DNA from 2 places in the Rossellomorea sp. KS-H15a genome. Region 2 is predicted to be linked to the other one. Evidence: riboswitches for the same ligand, from Rfam matches in the RefSeq annotation. Region 2 holds a riboswitch; the other holds the start of a gene.

The links. Region 2 has a riboswitch for S-adenosylmethionine ahead of M1J35_RS01880 (sugar ABC transporter substrate-binding protein). Riboswitches for the same ligand answer to the same signal wherever they lie in the genome.
Region 1: another riboswitch for S-adenosylmethionine. It lies ahead of M1J35_RS00085 (homocysteine synthase); the one in region 2 lies ahead of M1J35_RS01880 (sugar ABC transporter substrate-binding protein).

What each region holds. Positions count from the first base shown of each region.
Region 1 is NZ_CP096886.1:14,585-22,461, reverse strand. It holds gene M1J35_RS00095 (DUF302 domain-containing protein) at 68-448, shown strand; gene M1J35_RS00090 (trans-sulfuration enzyme family protein) at 574-1,713, shown strand; SAM riboswitch class I at 1,802-1,920, shown strand; gene M1J35_RS00085 (homocysteine synthase) at 2,205-3,500, shown strand; gene M1J35_RS00080 (homoserine O-acetyltransferase MetX) at 3,754-4,827, shown strand; gene M1J35_RS00075 (S41 family peptidase) at 4,991-6,448, shown strand; gene M1J35_RS00070 (glucose 1-dehydrogenase) at 6,599-7,360, shown strand; gene M1J35_RS00065 (hypothetical protein) at 7,372-7,557, shown strand; gene M1J35_RS00060 (hydroxyalkanoic acid synthase) at 7,575-7,877, shown strand, end outside.
Region 2 is NZ_CP096886.1:395,863-403,739, reverse strand. It holds gene M1J35_RS01885 (CTP synthase) at 118-1,722, shown strand; SAM riboswitch class I at 1,890-1,997, shown strand; gene M1J35_RS01880 (sugar ABC transporter substrate-binding protein) at 2,094-3,170, shown strand; gene M1J35_RS01875 (sugar ABC transporter ATP-binding protein) at 3,187-4,722, shown strand; gene M1J35_RS01870 (ABC transporter permease) at 4,691-5,677, shown strand; gene M1J35_RS01865 (DUF2529 domain-containing protein) at 5,729-6,253, opposite strand; gene M1J35_RS01860 (response regulator) at 6,447-6,809, shown strand; gene fdaB (class IIb fructose-bisphosphate aldolase FdaB) at 6,990-7,847, shown strand.

The sequences.
Region 1 (7,877 bases), 380 kb from region 2:
TTAAGAAGACGTTTCGTTTTATACGCTATGAGGTATAAGTAACCATGACTCAAAAAGGAGGATCAAAATGTTCCACTACACAAAAGAAGTTTCAATGAATGTGAAGGATGCCGTATCAGCAGTAGAGGCAGCCTTGAAAGAAGAAAGCTTCGGGGTTCTGTGGAATCTTGACCTGGCCGCAAAGCTTCAGGATAAAGGGCTGGATTTTAACGAAGAAGTCGTTGTCCTGGAAGTATGTAATCCCCACGAAGCGAAAAAGGTGCTGGAAGAAAGCATGCTCGTCAGCTATTTCCTGCCTTGTAAAGTGACGGTATACACCGAAAAGGGAACGACTAAGATCGGGATGGCAAAGCCAAGCAAGCTGATTGAAATGGTAGATAACGATGAATTGAAGCGATTGGCGTTGGATATCGAAAATCGCCTGATCGGGTGTTTAGAAAACGTCTGACGATGAGAACCTGTTGCCCTAAAGCGATGGGTTCTTTTTCTTTATCCAGAACCTCATACTCCTCACAATCTTCTGAATATGGTACACTTTTAAAAATACATAGCTTGAGGAAGGATGAATGTGAAATGAAATTCACCACCAAGGTCGTACATAGTCAGCTGAAAGGAACAGAGGAAATCCGTAGTAAGACAACACCGATCTACCAGACGTCAGCTTTTTCTTTTACGTCTCTGGAGGAGCTTGAGGGTTTCTATGAGGGGAAGTCTCCCTATCTTTATTCAAGAACGGGTAATCCCAACACGGATGAGCTTGGGAAGATGGTAGCAGATCTTGAAGGAGCGCCTGCGGGTGTTGCCACGTCTTCCGGCTTGTCGGCAATCCTCGTGGGAATCCTTGCCGTTGTCCAGGCGGGGGATCACATCATCGCAGCGGAGGATTTATACGGAGGTACCTTCCACATGCTGAAAGAAGAGCTGAAATCATTCGGCATTTCCACCTCCTTCGTTGATTTTACGAGTGAGGAAGAAATCGAAGGAGCCCTCACTCCCGATACAAAACTTCTCTACAGTGAGACGGTGACCAATCCGTTTATGCGGGTAGAGGATATTTCAAGAATGGTAGCTCTTGCCGAAAAACACAACCTGAAAACGATGATCGACAATACATTCGCCACACCATTTCTGCGTCAACCCTTCCTTGAAGGGGTCGATTTGGTCGCTCACAGCGCTACGAAGTATATTGGCGGGCATAGCGATATCACAGCGGGAGTCGTAGTCGGAAAAGAAGAGCTTGTGAATAAAGCAAGGGAAAGGGTCGTCAACATCGGTTCCAACTTAAGTCCATTTGAAGCCTGGCTCACATGCCGGGGGGCGAAAACATTGGCACTCCGCGTCGGGACCCAGGCTCAGAACGCAGGAATCCTTGCAGAGGAACTACGCACTAATGAGCAGGTGAAGAGGGTCTATTACCCAACTGATTTATCCGAAAAAGGAAATGGCGCAATTGTCACCATTGAACTCGATGCCAGCTGCGATATCAGCACATTCTTCAAGTCCCTTGGATGGATCAAAATCATCCCGTCCCTGGCAGGAGTGGAAACAACGGTTTCCTATCCAATTGGAACCTCTCATCGTGCCCTTCCGAAAGAAGCTCAGGAAAAATTAGGCATCAACACCCATGTGGTACGCATATCGTTAGGTATCGAGGATGGGGAAGATATCGTTTCTCAATTTAACGAGGCGATTGCAGCTTCTGTTAAAAAATAAAAAGATTCTGAAAATGGTCTTGACGTTGAGGCTGGTTACCCTTTATAATTCATCTCAACGCATGAATTTTCACATTGACAATTAAATGCTCTTATCCAGAGAGGTGGAGGGACTAGGCCCGATGAAACCCGGCAACCTTCATGTACGCACTACGCGTCGCATGAAAAGGTGCTAATTCCTGCAGGCGATCTGCCTGAAAGATAAGAGGAGGACCCTATTCAATTAGACCCTCTTCTTAGGAAGAGGGTTTTTTATTTTATCCTCTTCTAGCTTCTTAGGCTTTTGCATGGGGGTTCAGCAGGAGTATGTTTGGATCTATTCAGCAGCTGATATTCTATGAAAAATCAGCAGGTGAAATCATCCTGTAAATCAGCTGCTGAAATTCTTCACAAATTCAACTGCTGAAAAAACCATCCAATTCAGCAGCTGAACTCAACCAACCAACCATCCACACCAATCCAAAAACCAAAAAACTCTAGGAGGAATTCCAAATGACCAAATCATTCGATTTCGACACACTGCTTCTTCACGGCGGCCAGGAGCCGGACCCAACTACAGGCTCAAGAGCGGTACCCATCTACCAAACGACATCCTACGTGTTCGACAACAGCGATCACGCCGCAAAGCTATTCGCCCTTGAAGAACCGGGGAACATCTACACCCGTATCATGAACCCGACCGTTGACGTGCTCGAGAAGCGCCTCGCCCTTTTAGAAGGGGGAATCGGAGCCCTGGGTGTATCATCCGGGATGGCCGCCATTTCTCTTTCCATCTTGAATATAGCCGGTGCAGGGGATGAGATCGTGGCAGCCACCAATCTGTACGGTGGAACGTACAATTTATTCTCTACGACTCTTCCGAAATACGGAATCAAGGTTCATTTCGTCGATCCGACTGATCCGGAGAACTTCCGAAAGGCGATTACGCAGAAAACAAAAGCGGTATTCGCAGAGACGATCGGAAACCCGAGTCTCCATGTCCTCGACATCGAGTCGGTGGCGAAAGTGGCCCATGACCATCATATCCCACTCATCATCGATAACACATTTGCCACACCATATGTGTGCAAGCCGATTGAGTGGGGAGCGGACATTGTCATCCACTCTGCAACGAAGTGGATCGGCGGCCACGGTACGGCCATCGGTGGAGTGGTCATCGACGGTGGGAAGTTTGATTGGAATCATGAAAAGTTCCCAGGATTCACAGAAGAAGACAGAAGCTATAATGGACTTCGCTACGCACAGGATGTAGGAGCGGCCGCTTTCATCACAAAGTTAAGGGTGCAGCTGCTTCGGGATCTCGGGGCGTGCTTAAGTCCACAGAACGCATTTCTGCTATTGCAGGGACTGGAAACCCTCCATCTCCGAATCGAACGTCACACGGAGAATGCCTTGAAGATTGCAGAACACTTAGATCAGCACAGTGGAGTTGCCTGGGTTTCTTATCCGGGTCTGCCGCAGCATCCGTCCTACGCTCTTGCTCAAAAATATTTGAAAAATGGAGCGGGTTCCATCGTCGTCTTTGGAATCAAAGGGGGCAGGGATTCAGGACGTAAAGTCGTCGACAACATTTCCCTCTGGTCCCATGTTGCCAATGTAGGGGATGCGAAGTCATTGATCATCCATCCAGCGTCCACGACGCATCAGCAATTGAACGATGAGGAAATCCGGGCCACAGGCGTAACCGAGGACCTTGTAAGACTTTCCGTAGGATTGGAATCTGCGAAGGATTTGATCGAGGATCTGGATCATGCGATTGAGGTGGCGTTGGAAACGTCCCGGGTGTAATAGTAAGAAGTTTTTTGGAAAATCTCACGTGAAAACAGGTATTAGAAGCTGGTGAGGGGGCAGCCAAAGTGTATGAAAGTGGGATATCAGAGAAAATCTGATTTTATCAGCGGTATTTGGGATATATCAGCGAAATATCGAATATATCAGCGAACGGGCTACCCGCAGTCCACTTAAAAGGAACCTGAACCGTGAACCCGAATTACCGGGGTGCCCCAACGCCCCGAACAACATAAAAAAAGGAGGTGGAGGAATGGAGAATTCATACTCATACGAAGTAAGCTCCATTACCATCCCATCCCTCACATTAGAGTCAGGCACCACATTGCACAATGTAAATCTGGCCTATGAACGGACCGGCAATAAAGAAGGCCCTGTCATCCTCGTTTGCCATGCCCTAACCGGAACCCATATTGTGAAGGGAACGAGTGAGGATCGGGGCTGGTGGGATGGACTGATCGGACCAGGATCCTACATTGATACCGATCTATACAATGTGATTGCTTTCAATGTGTTAGGGGGATGTGAAGGGAGTACGGGACCGACGTCCACGGATCCTGAAACAGGAGAACGATACGGTCCGGACTTCCCGCACATTACCATACGGGACATGGTCCATGCCCAATATGAAGCACTCCAACAGCTCTCCGTCGAAAGGATCGAAGCGGTGATCGGCGGCTCGCTGGGTGGAATGCAGGCATTGGAATGGGGAGCCTTGTATCCGACATATATCAACAAGGTATTCGCCCTCGCCGTTTCACCGGCCTTAAATGATTACGGTCTCGCCTTCAATCATATCGGGATCACAGCAATTGAAGGGGATCCCGAATTTCAAAATGGCCACTATCCTCACGGTTCCATATTAAAAGGGCTTGAGATTGCCAGGATGGTCGGGATGGTGACCTATCGTACACAGGAGTTGTTTGACAGGCGCTTCCAGCGGGAGAGGACCAATGAGCAATACAATGTGGAAAGCTATCTTGATTATCAAGGAAAGAAACTCGGAAAGAGATTTGATCCGAACAGCTATCTCACCCTCCTGAAAGCGATGAACACCCATGATATCGGGAGGGGAAGGGGAGGCACGGAAGTGGTCGCCGATTCCTATCCGTGCGAGCTGGTCTCGGTCAGCTATGAGGGTGATTTGATCTATTCTCCACAGTATTTAAAGGAATTCACCATGCAAGTGCCTAAGGGTGAACATTACTTTATCCCGACAGCATTCGGTCATGACGGGTTCCTTGTGGAATTCGAGAAATGGGGAGGGATCATCTCTTCTCATCTTAAAAATCACCAAGATCAAAAAATCGTGACGGGTATGAAATAATCCGCTGCTAATCATAACTCGTCCCCCTCCGGCATATAGTTAGATAAGCAAAGACATCGCACCGCCTAAGCGCGTTTTTGTGTGGTGTCTTTTTTCGTTGGATGGGAAAGCATACGCTGCTCTCATCCATACCATAAACAAACGACAAGCTGGAGGGGAATATATGGAGTGGACGGGCAGAAAGCTCATCATCACCATCATCATCAGTATGCTGATCGGTGCAGGAGGAATGTATGGCGGCTTGGAGTGGACTGGCAGTTCCGGGTCCGGGGACGAGCTTGCCCAGTTTAACGGCAAAGAGGAGCTGAATGATAAGCTTCACAAGGTGGAAGTCGCGTATGATTTGATCAGTGATAAGTTCTTTCAGGATGTGGACAAGGGGCAACTCGTGGAAGGGGCGATTCAGGGGATGCTGAAGACCTTGGATGATCCGTATTCTGTGTACATGAATGCGGAGACTGCGTCTCAATTCAATGACGCGTTGGATTCTTCCTTTGAAGGAATCGGGGCAGAGGTCACAATCATGGACGGGAAACTGGTCATCGTGGCTCCTTTTAAAAATTCACCTGCTGAGAAAGCCGGTCTGAAACCGAATGACCGCATTATTAAAGTGGATGGGAATAGCATCGACGGGCTTGACCTGTATGAAGCCACGTTGAAAATCAGAGGTAAGAAGGGTACGGAGGTGAAATTGGAGATTACGAGAGAGGGTCTTTCAGATCCGATTGAAGTGTCTGTGAAGAGGGACGATATCCCTGTTGAAACGGTGATCTCCGATGTGAAGGAAGTCGATGGGAAGAAGACGGGCTATATCCAAATTACAACCTTCTCGGAAAATACCGCCGTCGATTTTAAAAAGCAGCTGACAGAACTCGAGAAGAAAAAGGTAGAAGGACTGGTTCTTGACGTGAGGGGTAATCCCGGTGGTCTCCTTTCCAGTGTGGAAGACATCCTCAAACAGTTCGTCACCGAGAAAAAACCGTATGTACAAATTCAGGAACGAAGCGGAGAGGTGCTGAAATCCTTCTCCAACAGTAAGGAAAGAAAAGCGTACCCGGTGGTGGTCCTCATCGATGAGGGCAGTGCGTCGGCATCTGAAATCCTTGCTGGGGCCCTTAGTGAGGCGGAAGGATATCCACTGATCGGGACGAAGAGCTTCGGAAAAGGAACCGTTCAGCAGGCAGTGCCGATGGGAGATGGAAGCAATATCAAGCTCACCATGTTCAAATGGCTGACGCCGAACGGAAATTGGATTCATAAGAAGGGAATCAAACCGGATATCCCGGTCAGACAGCCATCCTACTTCTATGCCCATCCTCTTCAGGTGGAAAAACCAATGGAAGAAGGCACGAACAATGAGCAGGTGAAAAACGCCCAGGAAATGCTTCAAGGATTAGGTTTTACCCTTGATCGGGTCGATGGTTATTTCAGTAAGAAAACCGCTAAAGCCGTCAAGGATTTTCAGATCCAGGAAAGCCTGGACGTCACGGGAGTCATTGATGCCAAGACCGGCGAAAGACTGCAGGAAGAAATATTTGAAGCGGTGCAGAATGAAAAGAACGATTTGCAGCTGCAGGCAGCCTTGGAGTATATAAACCGTACAGCAAATAAGGGTCAGTAAAGATCAGAGATCTCTCTTCGTGAGAGGTCTCTTTTTTTGTAAGGGCATTTGATTCAATTTCGACTGGTTGGAGCGGAGAATCCGCACTTATTCTCTCAATCTATCTATTATAATAATGACCTTCCATTTAGTAGAAAGGAGATTGATAGAATGTTCTCAGTTAAAGACAAAGTCGCCATCGTCACAGGCGGTGGACGGGGCCTCGGGAAAGAGATGGCCCTGGCATTGGGAAGGGCTGGTGCTCATGTTGTGGTCTGCTCGAGAAACCAGTCGGCGTGTGAAGAAGTGAAGGAAACGTTGATTGGTTCAGGTGTACGGTCACTCGCCATTCCTTGCGATGTTACGCGGAAAGCGGATGTACTACATGTAGTGGAAACGGTGATGAAAGAGTTTGGAAGAATCGATATATTGATCAATAACAGCGGGACGTCCTGGGCCGGTCCATTTTCTGACATCCCTGAAGATAAGTGGGACAAGGTGATGGATGTCAATGTAAAGGGTGCTTTTTTATTTTCCCAGGAAGTGTCCCGGATCATGGTCAGGCAAAAAGCCGGGAAGATCATTAACATCGCTTCCGTTACGGGGTTTGGCGGGACGAACCCCATGCTCATGGATACGGTACCCTATAATACGAGCAAGGGTGCGGTCATGACGTTGACTAAAGATCTTGCCGTGAAACTTGCACCGCATAATATCCAGGTGAATGCCATCGCTCCCGGTTTCTTTCCAACCAAGATCACGAAGGAACTTTTTGCTAGTCAGGGAAATATGATCAAGCAGCATATACCAGCAAGACGATTTGGACAGGGAGAGGATCTGAATGGAGTCGCCATCTTCCTTTCCTCTGCTGCTTCTGACTATATAAACGGTCACATCTTAGTCGTGGATGGCGGCATCCGTGCGCAGGTATAAGGAGGGGAAACATGGATCTATTTTATGAGGAATTGAAAAAAATCGGAATGAGCGTGGAGTATGAATTGAATCAGTGGATTGTAGGGGTGCTGGATGACCCGGAAGTGGTTGCGGTCGTCAAACAATGGCTTGAATTAGTCCAAACAGTACTGGAGTTCATTCAACTTCTATCACTCTTACAAGCGCTGAATGAATAAAGAATGGAAGTGAATACATGAAAAAAGAGATTGAACAAAAAGAACGAGCCCGTTGGAAGGGTTTCGTCGAAACGTTGCAAGATGAAAGTGAGTGGCAGCCGAATTTTCCAAGGAAAGAGATTTGGACGAACCATAATAGTAGATTGTGGCACTATGCCCCTGAAAATGAAAACGGGCATATTCCTGTGTTCTTACTATACTCACATATTAACAAGTCATCCATCCTTGATTTGACAAAGGAACATAGTCTGATAGGGACATTTCTTCAAGAAGGATACGATGTTTATCTTCTGGAATTTGGTGAACCTGTAGTGGAAGAG
Region 2 (7,877 bases):
TTATTTTGGGAGAATGGACTTGTCCTTCTTTGAACAAGATAAATTCATGACATGACTACATAAGAGACACCCTCTACTTTTTTTGAACCAAACTTACTTTATAAGGGGGACATATACATGACTAAGTATATTTTCGTAACAGGCGGCGTAGTGTCGTCACTAGGGAAAGGGATCACAGCAGCGTCCCTTGGAAGACTATTGAAAAACCGTGGAGTGAGCGTCACCATCCAGAAGTTCGATCCATACATCAACGTGGATCCGGGAACGATGAGTCCTTATCAGCACGGTGAAGTATTCGTAACCGATGATGGTGCTGAGACGGATCTTGACCTTGGTCACTACGAGCGTTTCGTTGACATCAACCTGACGAAATACAGCTCTGTGACAACGGGTAAAATCTATTCTACTGTTCTGAAAAAAGAGCGCCGCGGGGATTATCTTGGCGGGACTGTACAAGTCATCCCGCATATCACAAATGAAATCAAAGAGCGCGTGTACCGTGCCGGCCGCGAAACGAATTCTGATGTCGTGATCACGGAAATCGGTGGAACGGTCGGGGATATCGAATCCCTTCCATTCCTTGAAGCGATCCGCCAAATCAAGAGTGATGTCGGTCGTGACAACGTGATGTACATTCACTGTACGCTGATTCCTTATATCAAAGCGGCGGGTGAAATGAAGACGAAACCGACCCAGCACAGTGTAAAAGAGCTTCGCAGTCTCGGTATCCAGCCAAATGTCATCGTTGTACGTACAGAAATGCCGATGACCCAGGATATGAAAGACAAAATCGCGTTATTCTGTGATATCGATAAACATGCCGTAATCGAAGCAATGGATGCAGATACGCTTTACTCTGTACCACTTGCCCTTCAGGATCAAAAACTTGATGAAATCACGTGTCAGCACTTGAAGCTGAACTGCCATGAAGCAGACATGACCGAGTGGAATGAACTGGTTGACCGGGTGAAAAACCTTTCCCGCAAAACAAGGATCGCTCTTGTAGGGAAATATGTTGAATTACAGGATGCTTATATTTCTGTAGTGGAAGCCCTTCGTCATGCAGGTTACCATTTCGACAGCGATATTGAAGTGAGATGGTTGAATTCTGAGCTTGTCGACAACGAAAATGTGGCAGAGAAGCTTGCTGACGTGGATGGAATCCTTGTACCAGGCGGCTTCGGTGACCGTGGTGTCGAAGGAAAGATCGCTGCGACGCAATATGCCCGTGAAAACAAGATTCCTTTCCTTGGAATCTGCCTTGGCATGCAGCTCGCATCCGTCGAATATGCGCGTAATGTCCTTGGACTTGAAGGAGCACACTCTGCTGAGCTGAATCCTGAAACGCCATATCCGGTCATCGACCTTTTACCGGAACAAAAGGATATCGAAGACCTTGGCGGGACCCTTCGTCTCGGACTATACCCATGTAAGCTGACAAAAGGTTCAAAAGCCTATGCAGCCTACGATGGAGAAGTCGTATACGAACGTCACCGTCACCGTTTCGAATTCAACAATCACTACCGTGAGCAAATGGAAAAAGCCGGATTCATCTTCTCAGGCACAAGCCCGGATGGCCGCCTTGTGGAAATCATCGAGCTGAGCGACCACCCATGGTTCGTCGCATCTCAATTCCACCCGGAATTCACATCACGCCCGACACGCCCGCAGCCTCTATTCAGAGACTTCGTGGAAGCGTCCCTTGCGTATGGTGAGAAATAAGATTTGATTGATAGAGCCCTCCCGGTTTGGGAGGGCTTTTTTGTAGTGTTGGGTGATCATTTCCGGAGACCCGCCACAGAATTTTTTTAAAAAGAATATTGACAATATTTCCACATATCGTTAATATAGCGATTATAGCAAAAGCGAACACAACCAAATTTCATATTCTCTTATAAAGAGTTGGCAGAGGGACTGGCCCGATGACGCCCGGCAACCTACCGTTTATGACGGAAAGGTGCTAAGACCTGCAGGAAGCATTTCCTGAGTGATAAGAGCACGTTTATTTATACATAAACCTCTTTTCTCTTGGGAAAAGGGGTTTTTTTATTTGAAAAAATAGAGGGGGACACCCTCGGGAGGAGAAAAGAAAGATGAAAAAAGCGGCATCATTACTCGTATTAATCGCACTACTTTTCAGTTTGGCGGCTTGTCAGCCAAAGGTATCACAGGAGGCGGAAGCAGACGGCGGGGAAGCGACTTCCGATCATCCGTTAGCCAATAAAAAAATCGCCCTTATCATGCAAATCAATCTCGGGACATTTTCCGCTCAATACATTGAAGGGGTCAAGGAACAGGTGGAAAAGTTCGGGGGGAAGGTTCAAGTGTTCACTTCGGAAGGCGATCTCGCCAAAATGTCCTCTAACCTGGACGCGGCCATCAACCAGAAGTTTGATGGGATCCTGATCGACCATGGAACGAAAGGAGCACTGCAATCAGGGGTGGAAAAGGCGAAAGACCAAAATATTCCGGTTGTCGTCTTCGATGCGGACGTGGCATCAAAAGGAGTGACGGTCCTCGAGCAGGGGGACAAACAAATGGCTGAACAAACCTTGACGAAGCTTTCAGATGAGCTTGGCGGCAAAGGTGAAATCGTAAAAATTTGGGTCGCAGGCTTTGCACCCATGGAAAGACGTCAGGCGGCATACGAAGAATTTTTAAAGGGGAATCCGGATATTAAAGAAGTCGCGGCATTTGGAGCAGCGAGTCAGAATACAGCGCTTGATACACAGGCTCAGATGGAGGCGATCTTGAAACAATACCCAAACAAAGGGGACATCGATGCTGTCTGGGCAGCGTGGGATGAATTTGCGAAAGGGGCCGTCCGTGCAATTGAAGCGGCAGGAAGAGATGAAATCAAAGTATACGGAATCGACATGAGTGACGAGGATCTTCAGATCATTCAAAAAGACGGCAGCCCATGGGTGGCATCGGCAGCGGTAGATCCGAAAGATATCGGCAGGGTCCAGGTCCGCTTCCTTTATCAAAAGCTGAACGGGAAAGAAACGCCTGAAAAAGTGAAATTGGACCCCGTGTTCATTGAAAAAACTGCTTTACCGAAAGAATCGATTACAACGGATCAATTGAACGAGCATATTGAAGGATGGGGAGCGAGTGAGCAGGGGTATACAGATGAGCTGAAAGAGCTCGAATCTTCGTTCACAAACTAGAAAGGAGCTGGGATCGATGACGTCTCCACTATTGACTATGTCGGGTATCAACAAGAGCTTTTCTGGCGTGAAAGCCTTGAAAAATGCTAGATTCGATGTCCGGGAGGGAGAAGTTCATGCCCTGCTGGGAGCGAACGGCGCAGGGAAAAGCACCCTGATGAAAATTTTATCAGGAGCTTATGTCGGGGACAGCGGAGATATCACTCTTCTCTCTGAAAAAAGAGTCTATGAATCTCCGAAGGAAGCCAAGGAAAACGGCATTCACTGTGTCTACCAGGAAGTGGATACCGCCATCGTTCCCGAGCTCTCGGTGGCGGAAAATATCTGCCTGGATCATTTCTCGCAAAAAGGTTCCCTCTTCATCACCCAAAAAAAGCTGAAAAAAGAAGCAGAGGCGGCACTCATTAAGATCGGGGCCGAATCGATCCCCCTGCATCAGCCCGCCGCTTCGTTAAGTCTGGCTGAAAAGCAGTTGGTCCTTATTGCCCGTAGCCTTCTCCACAAAGCAAAAGTACTGATCCTGGATGAACCGACGGCACCACTTAGTTCTTCAGAAACAGAAAGGTTATTCCAGGTGATAGACGATTTGAAAGAAGAGGGAGTGGGGATCATCTTCATCTCCCACCGGCTGCCTGAAGTGTTTCAAGTTTCCGACCGCATCACCGTGATGAGAGACGGGGAGACAGTCGGAACGTATGAAACACATCAAACGAACTCCCACGAAATCATAGAGGCCATGCTGGGTGGGGCATTCCAGGCAGATTTCCAGAAGGGCTCCCTTGTCGCGGGTGAAACACTGTATGAGGTGAAGGGGCTCGACGATGGTCGGAAAGTGAAGGATATTCACTTATCGGTCAAAGAAGGAGAAATAGTCGGGGTGGCGGGCCTTGTCGGAGCTGGAAAAACGGAGCTTGCCAAAGCTTTATTCGGAACCTCACGCCTTGAAGGAGGAGAGTTCTTCCTCAAAGGGAGAAAGCTCAAGATTCACTCTCCCAAGGACGCGGTTCAAAATGGATTGGCACTCGTTCCCGAAGAGAGGCGGAAAGAGGGGCTCTTCATTCATGAATCGGTTCAGCACAATCTCAGCTTTCCTTCCTTGAAGAAAGTATCCAACGGGTTATGGATCAATAAGAAGAAGGAACGAAAGCTTGCTCAGGAAAAAATTCGCTCCCTTGGAATCAAGACCGCCCATGAGAATGTTCAGGCGAACTTTTTAAGTGGGGGTAATCAGCAGAAGGTGTCCATCGGAAAGTGGCTCACGGATGAGGCTTCGGTATTCTTATTTGATGAACCGACCAAAGGGGTGGACGTGGGAGCGAAAAAGGAAATCTTCTCCCTTATTCAAGACCTCGCCGAAAAAAGGAAGGCGATTCTCTACTTTTCCTGTGAGTTACAAGAAATCCTGGCGATCTCGGACCGGATTCTCGTCATGTATGATGGCCGGATCGTCAAAGAACTAACAAAAGAAGAAGCGACGCAGGAAATCATATTGTTTTATGCTTCAGGAGGGACGGATGTGCATGAAAGGCAAGATACTCGACTTACTATTTAAATACGGTGCCATTGTACTGATGGTGGTGATCCTCCTCTTTTTCAGCTTCTACAATCCCTTTTTCTTTACATACGGGAATCTGTCAGATATCCTGCGGTCGATTTCCATCGTCACACTGGTGGCCATCGGGGTCACCTTCACCCTCATTGTCGACGGCTTCGATTTGTCTGTCGGATCGACGGTTTCCTTATCCACGGTCGTGACTGCATCGTTGATGGTCTGGTATGAAGCCCCGCTGTGGATCGTCCTTCTCGCTCCATTACTGGTGGGGGCAGGGGTGGGGTTGTTCAACTCCTTACTGATCGTGAAATTCGGTATTCCCGATCTCCTCGCAACATTAGGGGCCATGTACATCATTTCAGGTGTTCACCGTACATATACAGAAGGTTATTCGATTTACAATCACATGCCCATGACAACCGGAGGCACGGCGCCGGGGGAATTCTCCGACACGTTCCTGTGGATCGGTCAGGGGAAATGGCTTGGCCTGCCGGTACCGGTATGGATCATGCTCGTACTGGTCGCGATTGTGTATGTGATCATGCATTTCACCACGTGGGGCCGTATCCTGTATATGACAGGGGGAAATGAAGAAGCCTCACGCTTATCCGGAGTCCGTGTGAAGAGAGTGAAGCTGATTGCCTACGTTTTGTCAGGCATATTCGCATCGATCGGCGGAATCCTGTTCACGGCCCGGGTCGGATCCGGTCAGATGGACGCCGGTGCCCCGCTGCTGATGGAAGCCGTCGCAGCCGTATTTGTCGGCTTTTCCGTCCTCGGTGCCGGAAAACCCAACATACTCGGAACCTTCTTCGGGGCAGCCCTGATCGGGGTCCTGCTGAATGGATTGACCATGATGAACCTCCCATACTATGCATTTGAAATCATCAAAGGAAGTGTATTGGTATTAGCGTTGGCCGTGACGTATATTCATGCGAAAAAGCGCAAAGGTTGAAAAAAATAAGAGAGGCATCCCGGTCGGGTGCCTCTCGATTACTTTCAGGAATTAGTCCTCATACTCCTCCAACATCTCACGGATCACAAACCCCAATGCGAAATAGAGATAAAGGGCAGCCATGCTTGACGGGAAACTCACGCGCTCACCGATTTCATCGCCGGGGAGCATCCCTTTGATCACTTTTGTATCCAGATGAATGTCAGCAAGGTCCACAAGACTCTCTTCCCCTTCCACCAATCCGGACACCGCTACAAAGGGCACACCTTCAGCAGAAAGCTTCTTCGCAAACGTCACTGCTTCTTCATCCGTCGAATAACGGGTGACGATCAGGACACGGTCCGCTTCAGTCAGTTCAACGGAAGAATCATATCGTTTAGCAGAAGGAAGCGGCTCGGCGCCGAACAGGGCTTCAGCGGTGACGGCTTCCATTTCCCGGTAGCCTTTTATATAGATGCTTCCTTGTCCGATGGCGGCCTGGGCAAGGAGGCGTGCGCCGTCCTCGATTTCGAATTCCTGTTTATCATAAATCCGTTTGAACAGTCCCGTTAACTGTGTGGTGAACATTTTAATCATAAAGTTCAATCTCCTTCCATATTCATCTTCGACATTTCTCATCATAACCCTTATTATAAAGGGGAAAAAGGTCTCTAGCAAAATCTTGAGAACAAGCAGGATTTTTTTACAGAAAAAGAGAATAAGTAATAAATATACAATTATTTAACGTCGGAATACATAATTTATTAAAATGTAAAGGGGATTGGGGTATATGAATGAGAAGATTCTGATTGTGGACGATCAATTTGGTATTAGGATTCTATTAAATGAAGTGTTGCAAAAGGAAGGCTACCAAACATTTCAAGCTGCGAACGGCATTCAGGCTCTTGAAATCGTAGATAAGCATTCCCCTGATCTGGTTTTGCTCGATATGAAAATTCCTGGAATGGATGGAATTGAAATCCTGAAGCGGATGAAACAGAAAGATGCGGATATCCGTGTCATTATCATGACTGCTTACGGAGAACTCGACATGATTCAGGAGGCAAAGGACTTGGGAGCGCTTACTCATTTTGCGAAGCCGTTTGATATTGACGATATCAGACAGGCCGTCAGACAGTATATTCCAGTATAAGGAATTTATTTGAATAGTGAAAATAGTAGTATTTTTTACATTTTGCCTCTGCAGTTGGTAAAATCAATTCTGTTTTGGTATGATACAAGTGAATTTGTTAACTATGTCACAAGGTGTTATACATAACACCGCCATTTATACCAAAATGGTCGACTGACTGAATAAAAGGAGGAAATAACTATGCCTTTAGTTTCAATGAAAGACATGCTTATTCAAGCAAAAGAAAAAAGCTACGCGGTAGGTCAATTCAACCTGAATAACCTTGAGTTCACTCAAGCGATCCTGCAAGCGGCAGAAGAAGAAAAATCACCTGTCATCCTTGGTGTATCTGAAGGTGCTGCCCGTTACATGAGCGGCTTCAAAACAGTTGTGAAAATGGTTGAAGGTCTTATGGAAGACTTGAACATCACAGTTCCTGTTGCGATCCACTTAGATCACGGTTCAAGCTTTGACAAATGTAAAGAAGCGATCGATGCAGGATTCACTTCTGTTATGATCGATGCTTCTCACGGTCCTTTCGAAGAGAACATTGAAACGACTTCTAAAGTGGTTGAATATGCTCACTCTAAAGGTGTTTCTGTTGAAGCCGAGCTTGGAACTGTCGGTGGACAGGAAGATGACGTAGTAGCAGACGGCGTTATCTATGCAGATCCTAAAGAGTGTCAAGAGATGGTTGAACGTACGGGTATCGATACTCTTGCACCAGCTCTAGGTTCTGTTCACGGTCCTTACAAAGGTGAACCAAACCTAGGATTCAAAGAAATGGAAGAAATCGGTGCAGCGACTGGAGTACCTCTAGTCCTTCACGGTGGTACTGGAATCCCTACAAAAGATATCCAAAAAGCGATTTCTTTCGGAACAGCTAAAATCAACGTAAACACTGAAAACCAAATTGCTTCTGCTAAAGCGGTACGTGAAGTACTTGCAGCAGATACAGAAGTATATGATCCACGTAAATACATGGGACCTGCACGCGAAGCGATCAAAGCGACAGTCGCTGGCAAAATGCGCGAATTCGGTTCTTCTAACCAGGCGTAATAGAAGACAGGTAATGTTTGGAAAGTCCTC